Regions from separate parts of the Providencia sp. Marseille-Q8014 genome, predicted to be linked through region 4. Evidence: predicted binding sites of a transcription regulator. Region 4 holds the regulator's gene; each other region holds the start of a gene.
What was found. The regulator Fur, encoded in region 4, represses iron uptake genes when iron is present. The targets are predictions, from matches to a motif close to ATAATAATGAGAACNACTATCAA.

Region 1: the regulator Fur is predicted to act here: its motif matches at 1,373-1,395, upstream of exbB (tonB-system energizer ExbB).
Region 2: the regulator Fur is predicted to act here: its motif matches at 1,838-1,860, upstream of ftnA (non-heme ferritin).
Region 3: the regulator Fur is predicted to act here: its motif matches at 1,861-1,883, upstream of feoA (ferrous iron transporter A).

What each region holds. Positions count from the first base shown of each region.
Region 1 is NZ_CBCOPT010000001.1:773,966-777,183, reverse strand. It holds gene exbD (TonB system transport protein ExbD) at 1-278, opposite strand, end outside; gene exbB (tonB-system energizer ExbB) at 284-1,219, opposite strand; gene metC (cystathionine beta-lyase) at 1,580-2,767, shown strand; gene ACWPW6_RS03305 (DedA family protein) at 2,935-3,218, shown strand, end outside.
Region 2 is NZ_CBCOPT010000001.1:2,055,293-2,058,510, reverse strand. It holds gene copD (copper homeostasis membrane protein CopD) at 1-632, opposite strand, end outside; gene copC (copper homeostasis periplasmic binding protein CopC) at 635-1,021, opposite strand; gene ftnA (non-heme ferritin) at 1,208-1,711, opposite strand; gene ACWPW6_RS09000 (DNA polymerase III subunit theta) at 2,090-2,320, shown strand; gene yebF (protein YebF) at 2,396-2,761, opposite strand; gene ACWPW6_RS08990 (YoaH family protein) at 2,951-3,124, opposite strand.
Region 3 is NZ_CBCOPT010000001.1:269,093-272,310, forward strand. It holds gene feoB (Fe(2+) transporter permease subunit FeoB) at 1-1,481, opposite strand, end outside; gene feoA (ferrous iron transporter A) at 1,538-1,768, opposite strand; gene ACWPW6_RS01180 (Tex family protein) at 2,121-3,218, opposite strand, start outside.
Region 4 is NZ_CBCOPT010000001.1:2,995,718-2,998,935, reverse strand. It holds gene ACWPW6_RS13250 (beta-N-acetylhexosaminidase) at 1-718, shown strand, start outside; gene fur (ferric iron uptake transcriptional regulator) at 1,270-1,719, opposite strand; gene fldA (flavodoxin FldA) at 1,888-2,415, opposite strand; gene ybfE (LexA regulated protein) at 2,561-2,854, opposite strand; gene ACWPW6_RS13230 (type I secretion system permease/ATPase) at 3,025-3,218, opposite strand, start outside.

The DNA of each region.
Region 1 (3,218 bases), 2.2 Mb from region 4:
GCGATATCAAGTGATGATGCTAATTGCTCTTTGCTAACAGCTTGGTCACCAATAAATAGTTGGCTATCCGCTTTTACCGTGAGGAATACCGGTTTCTCTGGGCGTGGTTGCGGTTTCGCTGTCGAAGCAGGCAAGTCAACTTTGATATCTACTGTTGCTAGTGGTGCAGCAACCATGAAGATAATCAGCAGGACTAACATAACATCAATAAATGGTGTTACGTTAATCTCGTGCATTTCACCACTATCGTCTTGTTCGTCACCTAAACGCATTGCCATAATCGTTACCTTGCTTTGCTATTTGCCAGATCCAGATCGCGGCCTAAGAGTAGAGCAGCTTGTGCAGCTACATCACCAACTTGGCCACGGTAGTTATTAATCATTCTGGCGAAAATGTTATAAATAACAACCGCTGGAATTGCGGCGATCAAACCGATTGCTGTCGCTAATAGTGCTTCTGCAATCCCTGGAGCAACAACAGCGAGGTTAGTGGTTTGTGAGTGAGCGATACCAATGAAGCTGTTCATGATCCCCCAAACAGTACCAAACAGTCCAACAAAGGGTGAGATGGCCCCTATTGTTGCTAAATAACCATTCCCGCGTCCCATATGGCGGCTAACCGCCGCAATAGAACGCTCAAGGCGGAACCCTGTGCGCTCCTTAATTCCAGCGAGATCCGTGCTTTGAGCTGACAATGTTCTTTCTAGAACCGCTTGCTTAAGCAGGAAAAGTGTTACGCTGTTCGACTTAAAGTCTTTAGCAACACTCATTGCTTCATCTAAAGATTTCACTTCTCTTAACTGTTTTACTTCAGCTTTTAAACGACGACGTGCCGCCAGCAGTTCTATTCCTTTGGAAAAGAATAACGCCCATGTGATAACTGACGCTAATACCAAACCAATCATAACGGTTTTCACAACATTATCGGCGTTTTGGTACATTCCCCAAACTGATAAGTCTTTATCAAAACCACCTTGGTTATCCGTAGTAATTTCAACACTTTCACTCACGGTCGGTGTTGTTGTATTTTCTGCCGTAGCTGGATTTTGTGTTTCCGGTACATTATTTGCTGGCGTTGAAGACGATGGATTCGTTGTCGCAGGCGCCGCAGCGGCTGGTGTCGTTTGGGCAGACGTTGGGGTTGTTGCTGGTGTGGTTTCAGCACTTGCTGTTCCCATCAGGCCTATCGCCAATAGAATAGAAGCTGTTAGTTTACGCATCAGTTGGCCTTATACTCTCTTTTTCTGTGTTCTATTAATAAATTCGTGCCGATGATTTCACGCTCACCGACTAACCTATAAAAGCGAAATTCACTCGCCCAATTGTTCTCTTTTTTCAAAAGACGGTGCAGATAATATCAAACACAGCGCGAATTGATAGTAATTATCATTACTATTCAATATTTTTTTCGTATTCTTTGTCCTTTCACAAAAAAGCCCTTAATAAGAACAAGACTATTACGCACTGACATGAAAAAAAATCCGATTCAGTCTTTACGCTTGTACATCTTCAACAAAATCATTTAAGTTCAATGAATCTTTTTAGTTTCCTATCGCTCAGTACAAGTTAAAGGACTCAATATGGCAAAGATTAGACCTGAAACACAACTCGTGCATCTAGGCAGAAATCCGACTTATACGCAAAAAGGGGTTAACCCTATTATTCAGCGTACTTCCTCCGTCATCTTCAATACACTTGAAGAAAAGCAGCACGCGACGCGCAATAGGGCAAAATCGGTGCTTTTCTATGGTCGTCGAGGCACACAAACTCACTTTGCCTTCCAAGAAGCTATGACTGAGCTCGAATGTGGTGCAGGTGCCGTGTTGTATCCTTCTGGTGCCGCGGCGATCAACAATGCGATCTTATCCTTTATCTCCTCAGGCGATCACATACTAGTGACGGGTTCTGCTTATGATCCAACACAAAACTTTTGTGATAAGATCCTCACTAAATTCAATGTTGATACAGACTATTTCGACCCAATGATCGGGGCGAATATCGCTGAACTCATTCGCCCTAATACACGCATTGTTTTTCTCGAAGCGCCAAGCTCTATTACGATGGAAATCCATGATCTTCCCGCTATCGTGAACGCAGTTCGCCAGAAATCATCGGATATTATTATTATGATTGATAATACTTGGGCTGCTGGCGTATTACTGAAACCGCTTTTGTTAGGCATCGATATCTCAATACAATCCGCCACTAAATACATCAATGGCCATTCTGATGGCATGTTAGGTGTTGCGGTTGCCAATGAACGCTGTATCGATACCTTACGTGAAAACTCCTATTTACTCGGGCAAACTGCTGACCCTGATACGGTGTATATGGCGGGTCGGGGCTTACATACATTAGCCACTCGGCTAAAACAACATGAGGCAAATGGTCTCGCTATCGCTCAGTGGCTAGAACAACAGCCAGAAGTTGATCGTGTTTTCCATCCTGCTCTGCCTTCTTGTCCTGGACACACCTTTTTTGTACGTGATTTTAATGGCAGTAATGGCTTATTCTCTTTTCAATTAAAATCACGTTTATCTCAAGAACAGTTCGAGAGCTTTTTGAATCATCTTAACCATTTTAAAATGGGTTATTCGTGGGGTGGCTATGAATCACTGATTCTCGGATATCAAAAAGAAGATTTACTCGGTATGCGCCAATATGATGTCAATTTCAATGAAGGAACATTGTTCCGTATTCATGTTGGCCTTGAGCATCCTCAAGATTTAATTGAAGACCTAAAAAAAGCGTTTGAACGTAGCCTATAACTATTTTTCACACTTTCATGATGCTTATTTCTACATGAAAGTGTGCATATTCAACGCGGTTATTTATCCACTAATCTGCTTAATTTAGTAAACAAATCAAACTGGCTACGTTTTTTTCCTGTAATATAGAAAAGAATTCGCTTTTTCGCAGATAGACAGGAACTATTATGGAAGTACTACGCGAAATCGTACTGGCACTCTGGCATCACGATTTCCTTAAACTCTCCAATCCAGAAGTACTTTGGGTTATTTATACCGTTCTCTTCGTTGTCATTGTATTAGAAAATGGGGTACTCCCTGCCGCTTTTTTACCCGGTGACACCCTGTTAATTCTTTCGGGCGCCCTCATCGCAAAGGGTGTATTGCACTTTATTCCAACTGTTTTACTGCTCACAACAGCGGCAAGCCTCGGTTGCTGGCTCGGTTTTCTTCAAGGGCGATGGTTGAGTGA
Region 2 (3,218 bases), 940 kb from region 4:
ATTAATACCAATACTACAGCAACATGTCCTGCACGTGAGAAACGAATCAAACTAACAAATATTTGCTTATCTAAGCCTGTAGCTAATTCATTTTTATCACGTAAAAATTGAATGCAAATCAGGAATGGCCACAAACCACCAAACCAATAGGCTGAGCTGATAAGATGAATGAATTGATTCAAACGATGTAGGCCCCCTATTAAACCATCATGCATCGCTGCATGACCAATAAGAGCATGTAATCCGAGTAGAATAATCGAAAGTATTAACAGCAGGTATAAACGAAGATTTTGTGAACGAATAAAAACAACGACAAGCGTCATTAAGGAAAAGAGTAATTCCCAACGCCACACTTGACCGAATGTTGTACTAAAAACGCTCTTCCAAATATCAATATCAAGTGTATCTTCCCAGCCATCTCCCATTAACCCAGCTTGAGCAGACATCCACGCAAAAGCAGTAAGTGCCGTGATGACTGCACTAAAGATAATCGCACGATTAAGGAGTTGACGAAGAACCTGACGAAAAGCGCCAACACTGAGAACAGCCGCGAATATTGACATACCACACATCAACATCGCAGCGACAAAATGGGAAAAGCGTATGACTGTATAAAATGCCTCTAGAGACATGATTATTTCACAGTAAAGCTATATTCACCCTTTGTTTTATGTCCATCGACAGAAACAACACTCCAATTAACATCATACTTACCGGTCGCAAGGTTGCTTTCGATAGGTACGATAACCTTGGTATCATTACTTGGGTCTAATGCCGGTTTACCTGTTTTCACTACACTATTATCAGGCCCCGTCACTTTTACCTTAGTAAAGTTGATCTCAATACCTTCAGAGAAGTTTAGGGTAATTGACTCTGGAGCTTGTTCTACTGAAGCACCCTCTGCTGGAAGTTGATCTTTTAAATGCGCATGCGCAAATGCCTGTTGAAATGACATGCCTAAAAACAATACAGCAACCGCACTTAATTTGCGCCACGATGATTTGAGTTGATAGATTGGCATAGTAACCCCTTAATTTGCAGGTGAATTTAGATTTATTGCCAACCATTATACGGAAGAAATACGCTTTATCGCCAAAAAAATCGATTTAGCTGTTTAAGGTGTGATTATTGACACAAAATGAAAAGAAAAAGGCTCATGAATGTTGAAATTAATCACTACGATTCATAAGCCTATTGATGTTTTATATTAAACGTGTGCAGCGGCAGACATATTTTTTAGATCTTTATCCAATAAGAATAGCGCTTTGCCACTTTCACCCACCATATCCAGTTTATCCAGAATGGATTTGAATAATTTCTCTTCTTCATGCTGCTCTGCAACATACCACTGTAAGAAATTAAACGTAGAATAATCTTGCGTAGTCATCGCTAAATGCGCCAACTTATTAATTTCTGCTGTAATCTGCTGTTCGTGCTGATAAGTTTGTGTAAATACATCAGCAATAGATTTGAAATCAACCGGTGGAGCTGCAATTTGACCTAACTTCGGTAATGCACCTGTATCACTTAAGTAGTCAAATAAACGCTGCATATGTTCCATTTCTTCTTGAGAATGCGCTTTTAAAAACGCCGCAGCACCTTCAAAGCCTTTATCGCTACACCATGCACTCATTTGTAAATATAAATTAGCAGAATAAAACTCAAGATTTAACTGCTCATTCAATTTATTGATCATATCATTTGTTAACATATTCTTTCCTTAGCTGTTAAGATTAATTCCATTATTATGCATATAATAAAAATAATTAAAACCCTAAAACAATAATAAAACATAAAAATATAATCTACTGATAATTAATAACTTTACGTAAGATTAACAATAATCAATCTCATTATCTTTATTCATGTCATTTCATTATTTTTCATGAGGAACAAGAATTATTCTTATTTAAAAATACATTATATCATTATGGTTATTGATTAATTTATTACGTGTTTTATATGCAAAATTCTCTTTTTTATAAAAAGTATTAAATTATTTATATCTCTTCAAACATCATGAATCTAGTGATTTTTATCCATAAATTGCTACACTATCCTCTCTACAATGAAGTGATTGAGAGTGGATATGAGCTATAATCTTGCATTATTACCTAAAGACGAAATGGATAAAATCAACGTAGATCTTCAAGCTTCCGGAGTTGCCTTTAAAGAGCGTTATAATATCGCCGTCATTGCAGAAGCCGTTGAACAAGAACAACCTGAACATCTTCGAAACTATTTTAGGGAAAGGTTGATCCACTATCGTCAACTCTCACAACATTTTTCTCGTCTTCCATACGAGCCTAAAAATCGTTAGACGTTATCAAGCGTCATAAAAAAGGGAAGCTAAATGCCTCCCTTTCCTATCAATACTTAAATAATATATTGAGGATTATTTTGTAGAGTTATAAGTGATCGTGGATTTTTCACAATCAACTACCACGTTATAATGTAAATCCTGTTTAGATCCTCTTACCGTTAACGGCACTTGATAACCTGTCGCCGTTTTAGTCACTTCTTGATTATTCACCCAAGCAACTGCTTTTTTACCCACCAATGCCTTTTCATCTCCCCAACGAGGTAGACGATTGTTCATAAAATCATTTTTAACTTGTGCAGCGATTTGAGGCTCTGCTAATTTTTCACAGCTAATAAAGGGGGCTGCTTTGCCTTCTTCTTGATTAGCGCTGAATGCAATTGAACTGAACAACAATGCACAGCTACCTAAAGCAAAACCGATTTTTTTTCCAGCCTTCATGCTTCCTCCGATCCCTATAAAATGTTAGGTAACAAATTAGTTCAGTGACCATAGTTAATTTTTTACGACATTTATCTCATCTAACTAAAATAGTCGAAATATTTATAAACTGCCAGAAATGGTATGACTTAACTAATATGTATCAGATTTTAGCATAAATGTTAATAGTTTGTTTTACTCATATTTATTTTATTCTTCAAACCGAGCATGAATCTGCTCTTTATCTTTATGCTTCTCACGAATTTCTTGTGCGACCAGTGCGATCGCTTCCCCACTGCTCATTCCATCTGCCATTAATTGATGAATGCGTTCAACAGCTTCCTGTTGTTCTTGATGATTGAGTGCAGGCATGCCTGAAAACATCTTTACCTCTCTTCTTACTGGTTAATCATTAAGTGATTTAGGTGAAAATAAAAAATTTTAGCCTAATTTTAACAGCTGTTAGCTGTTTAAGATA
Region 3 (3,218 bases), 2.7 Mb from region 4:
TAAACCGGTAGTTCCATGACAAAGGGGGAAGCTTCACCACGCATGAGTGTATGTTTGAGCAGGAGACCCGTTAAGATAGCCACCACGATCCCCAAAATGTAGAGTGAAAAAACAATACTCGCCCCATTTTTACCAAAGAATGCCGCCGCAAATACGGCAAAAATTGCCAAACGTGCACCACAGGACATAAACGGTGCCATGAGCACGGTAATTAAACGTTCACGTGGTGCATCCAGTGTACGCGCCCCCATAATAGAAGGAACGTTACAACCAAAGCCAACAATCAGTGGTACGAAGGATTTACCGGGTAGGCCTAACGCTTGCATTAACCTGTCCATCACAAATGCGGCGCGAGCCATATAGCCTGAATCTTCTAAGACCGATAAAAATAGGTACATCATACCGATTTGCGGTACGAGTGGGAGAACGGTATTAATACCTCCACCAATCCCTTGGGCGAGGAATACTGTTAGCCAATCAGGGAAACTAAAATAATCACCAATCCATTGTATGCCATGAATAAAAATGGCTTCTGAAGCCCCTTCAAAGAACGGTTGTAGTGCACCGCCAATATTAATGGCCAGAACAAACATCAGATACATGACAAATAGGAAAATCGGCACCCCAAGCCAACGATTTAAAATAATTTTATCCAGTGACTGAGTTAATTGATTAGGTTCAGCAGCACTATTGTTTATCGCTTTTTCACAGATAGCGGCGATGGATTGATAACGCGCATCCGCTATTAGCAGTTCAGGTTCTTCATTTAAGCTATTTTTTAAGTTTTGCTGAGTAGCATGTAGTTGTGCTTCTGTAATATTTGCACGTTGGCGACTATAAATATCACCTTCAAGAATTTGCAACGCCAGCCAACGACGCTGCTGTTGACTGAATTGTTGTGCTGAAATTTGTTCTGATAATGTATCGACCGCTTGTAATAGCGCCGTGGGATACTCAACCAAGGCTGTCATGTTATTTTGTGGGTGATTATCAATAGCTTGTTTGAGCTTATCAATGCCCGTTGCTCGAGTTGAAACTAAAGGAATAACAGGGCAGCCTAATTGTTGCTGTAATTTTTCCACATCGATTTCAATATGTTGGCTTTGTGCGATGTCCAGCATATTCAGCGCCACAATACAGGGCACGCCTAATTCAACTAATTGTAATGTCAGATAGAGATTACGCTCTAAATTAGAGGCATCTACGACGTTGATGAGCATATCGGCTTCACCGCTGAGGATAAAATAGCACGCGATTTGCTCATCCAGCGATGTTTGCTCAGAAATCGTTGTTAAAGAGTAAGTCCCCGGTAGGTCGACTAACTCAATATGATGTTGCGTTGTATTAAAGCGCCCAACCTTTCTTTCGACAGTCACCCCTGCCCAGTTACCAACACGTTGGCGAGACCCTGTTAATTGGTTAAACAGTGTGGTCTTACCTGCGTTTGGATTGCCAATTAGACCGATAGTTAATGGTTTCATAGTGTTTACCAGTAATAAAAATTTAAGATAACGACCTGGTGCAGTAATCCGTGATGTTAGGTGGCTGTGGTTTCGTCAAGGTTAAGTAACGCTAAATCTTTTTTGCGTAATACAAGACTCACTCGATGTGTTTCGATTTGAATCGGATCACCGAAAGGAGCACAACGCACCACCTTAAAGATAGAGCCGGGTAATAGACCAAGTGAAAGCAATTTTTGTCGGTAAGCGGGGCTTATCTGTGGTGAGAAACCGAGTATTTTGTAGCTATGTTGAGGAAGTAATGACATAACGCCTTCCGTTTATCATGAGTAGTAATGATAATTATTAAAAATATAATTTTTTATGGACCAAAAAAGACAGTAAGTAGTAATAAATCTAATTAATAATGAGAATTATAATCATCAACTATTCACTATATTTAGCCTCTTTTTTCGTCAAGCTGAATTGATATGGATCAACTAAGCATTGAGTATACGGGCACTTCGGATTGATGAACCTAAGTTGTGCAGGTAAATAAAAACAGTTTAATGTATTCGTTTTGTTAAATATTAACGTAATGAAATTGTCGGGGTGGGATTAAAAACCTCTACAATCAAAGAGAAAGTCGATTGTAGAGGTGTTTTTATTGCGGAGTCTGACTTAGCGTTTTTTGCCAAATGCGGCGGCGAGGGCATCGCTCATCGCACTGTTTCCCGCGGAACTATTATTTTTTCGTGAAGTATCGCGAGGTGTCGACGGTGTTTTCCGTGAGTTTCTATCTTGCGAATGGTTCGTTCTACGCGATGGACTATGGCTATCACCCGGTTGCTCATCTAAGCGCATAGTGAGCGCGATGCGTTTACGCGGAATATCAACGTCGATCACTTTGACTTTTACAATATCGCCAGCTTTGACCACTTTATGCGGGTCATCGACATAACTGTTAGACAGCGATGAAATATGGACTAAACCATCTTGGTGAACACCGATATCGACGAACGCACCGAAGTTAGTGACATTAGTGACTGAGCCTTCAAGGATCATGCCCAATGTCAAATCATTCATGGTTTCGACACCTTCAGCAAAGGTTGCCGTTTTAAACTCAGGCCGAGGGTCTCGACCCGGTTTATCTAGCTCTTTGATAATATCCGTGACGGTAGGAACACCAAACTGCTCTGTTGTAAAATCATGGGGGCTTAAACTATTCAAGGCTTGTGAGTTGCCCATGATCTCTTTGAGAGGTTGACGAACGGCATCGAGAATTTTTTCAACGACAGGATAAGCCTCTGGGTGGACTCCAGACGCATCAAGTGGGTTGTCACCGTTAGTGATACGTAAGAAACCGGCACATTGTTCAAAGGCTTTTGGCCCTAAACGAGTCACTTTCAAGAGCTGTTTTCGGTCGTTAAAACGGCCATTCTCATCTCGCCAATTCACGACATTCTGAGCGATCATTTTGCTCAAACCAGCAACACGCGTAAGCAAAGCGACAGATGCCGTGTTTAAGTCAACCCCGACTGAGTTTACACAATCCTCGACTACCGCATCGAGTTTACGGGCTAGTTGCGTTTGGCTGACGTCGTGCTGATACTGACCAACGCCAATCGATTTCGGATCGATTTTTACTAATTCAGCGAGGGGGTCTTGCAGACGACGCGCGATAGAAACGGCCCCACGTAGTGATACATCAAGGTCTGGGAACTCTTGTGCTGCCAGCTCTGAAGCGGAATAGACGGATGCGCCCGCTTCACTCACAAT
Region 4 (3,218 bases):
GAATGATTGGGCTAATAAAGGTTATCAAGTGGTCATTTCGAACCCTGACTATGTGTATTTAGATATGCCTTATGAAGTCAATCCAAATGAAAGTGGCTATTACTGGGCGACCCGAGCGAGTGACGAACAAAAAATCTTTTCTTTTGCGCCTGATAATTTACCACAAAATGCGGAAACTTCCGTTGATAGGGATGGTAACTCATTTAGTGCGAAAAGTGATAAGCCATGGCCAGGTGTCTATGGTCTTTCTGGACAACTATGGAGCGAAGCTGTAAGGACGGATGATAAGGCGGAATACATGCTATTTCCTCGCATCCTGCCTTTAGCTGAAAGGGCATGGCATAAAGCGCAATGGGAAAATCAGTACCAAATAGGTCGTGAATATATCGGCGGTAAAACCAATTATGTTTCACAGCAAAAACTGGCAGATGATTGGAGCCGTTTTGCGAGTCTCGTTGGTATGAAAGAGTTACCCCGCCTAGATAGAGCAGGGGTGGCTTATCGTATCCCTGTGCCTGGTGCGAAAATTGAAAATGGCCTTTTACTCGCCAATATCAGTTATCCAGGTTTAGTGATTGAATATGCTTTAGCAGATAGCGACCATTGGCAAACGTATTCAGCACAAAAGCCTCCAAAGGTTAAGGGTAATGTAAAAGTACGAGCCAAAAACCCAGCTGGAACAAGAACAAGTCGTGTAGAAACGGTGGTACAAAAATAACGAGAGGCTATGAGGGTGGTGCCAGAGCGTACCACCTCTTTAAATGCTAGGTTTAACCGCCTATTACAGTACTCGTGTATGTTTAATAGACGATGATTGCCAAGAAATTAACGCTTTCAGCTTCAATAGACACCGCTTTTTTCTATATCCAGACGACATGTATTTTGAGGAGACTCAGTAATCTCGTCATTGGCACTTAGGTGCTTTATCTTTTCTAATACACCTTTCCCTGACAATCGCACCATCAGGTTCATCGTAAACTGTTAGCTATTTATAGTTAGCTGAGTTTATAGATACAATATAATGATGCGACTGTTTGATTAACGTCTGTTTTGTCATGAGATCGATGATTGGAAAATAGAAGGATGGGAGAGATGATGACTCAGGATGTTTTTCTTGATAAATAAGGCAAGCTGACGCAAGACATGCGTCAGTATTTAGCGATAAATAAAAGAAAACCCCATGTGATTCATGAGGTTTATCAGTATATATATAAGGAGCTAAATACGTTCCTTTTTATGAATTATGTTAATGGTTTTTCAACCATTAAATTACTCTTTTGCTTCGTGAGCATCCGCATTTTCGCGGCAATCGCCATCAGCACAGTGACCATATAGGTACAAGCTGTGGTTAGAGAGTTTAATACCATGGCGTGCAGCAATATTGGTCTGACGTTCTTCAATGGATTTATCAGAGAATTCGATAACTTTACCACAATCTAAACAAATCAGATGATCGTGGTGGTGCTGTTGAGTCAGTTCAAAAACGGATTTACCGCCTTCAAAGTTATGACGTGTGACAATGCCAGCATCATCAAATTGGTTCAATACGCGGTATACCGTAGCCAGACCGATCTCTTCGCCCATATCAATGAGTTTTTTATAGAGATCTTCCGCACTGACGTGATGGCACTCAGGCTCCTGAAGTACTTCCAATATCTTTAATCTTGGAAGAGTGACTTTGAGTCCAGCATTCTTCAATGCTTTGTTGTTGTCTGTCATGCGGGTTTGTCCTGTATCTTAAATCATAAATTTAACAATAATGAGACATTTTTAACATAAGCTCAGTTGTCATCGAAACTGATTTACAATTATAGGCATGGAAATAAAAAATAGAAACCATGCTCTGTCTCATTATTATAATAGTTTCATTTTATTTCTATCGTCAGCTTAGCCCAAAATTTCGGCTAGAGACATCTCTTCTGAAATTTGTTGTACCCATGCATCAACGCGTTCTTCAGTCAGCTCAGGCTGGCGGTCTTCATCAATAGCAAGGCCGATAAAGTGATTATCATCTGCCATACCTTTAGACACTTCAAAATGGTAGCCATCTGTAGGCCAATGACCGACAATGACAGCGCCACGTGGTTCAATAATATCGCGAATGGTCCCCATTGCATCACAGAAGTATTCTGCGTAGTCTTCTTGGTCACCACAGCCAAATAGCGCGACAAGTTTGCCATCAAAATCAATTTCTTCGAGGGTTGGGAAAAAGTCATCCCAATCACATTGAGCTTCGCCGTAATACCAAGTTGGGATACCGAGAAGTAGAATATCGAATGCTTCAATATCTTCTTTGCTGCATTTAGCAATATCATGAACTTCCGCGTTCTCACTGCCTAATCTCTTTTGGATCATCTTGGCAATATTTTCTGTATTACCAGTGTCACTACCGAAGAAAATGCCTATGACTGCCATAAAGTGAATAACCTCTTGTTTTTCCAATCTGGTTTGTTCAAGCCAGATAGGGCTAAATTTGAACTAAAATAACGAGAATTTTGGCCCTATTTTGGCGAAAAAGCGTGAATAAATCTGTCGAATTTGTGTGATTTAGAAGAGGAAATCATTCACCAGAAGGCTCGTAGACCAGTGCTAGTTGTGACATCAACATTTCTTCTATTAGCTCACTACGGCTCATGTTTTTTTCATCAGCCAATTGATTCAATATGGCCACTGCATCTTCATTGAGTTTTAATTCGACGCGGCGTAGTCCTTTGACCTTATCACGCTTAAGTTGGTTTCGTTTGTTAATTCTTAATTGTTCATCCCGCGATAGCGGACTTGTTTTAGGTCGCCCAGGCCTGCGTTCCTCAGCGAACAAATCAAGGGTAGTGCGATCAGTTTGTTCTTTTGCCATATTTTTTTAATGCTAAAGGGCGTGTACCAATAATCCAGCGCGCAATGATACCCTAGCTGACTCCCTTGTACCATAGCGTATATGGAGCGAAAGTTATTGATAGTAAAAAAAAGAATGATTTGCTTGAAAAAGCACCAATCTAGATTCTATTGGTGCTAATTAAGCACAATTTACTGGGTCTGCTGCCGCCACAGACGGGCATAAACGCCATTTTTCTGTAGTAAATTTGGGTGGGTATCGATTTCGGCAATTTCGCCATTGCGAATAACACAAATCCTATCGGCATACTGAATCGTGTTTAAGCGATGTGCGATACTGATGACTGTCCTTCCTTTAGTAATAAGTGGCATATTCTTCATGATTG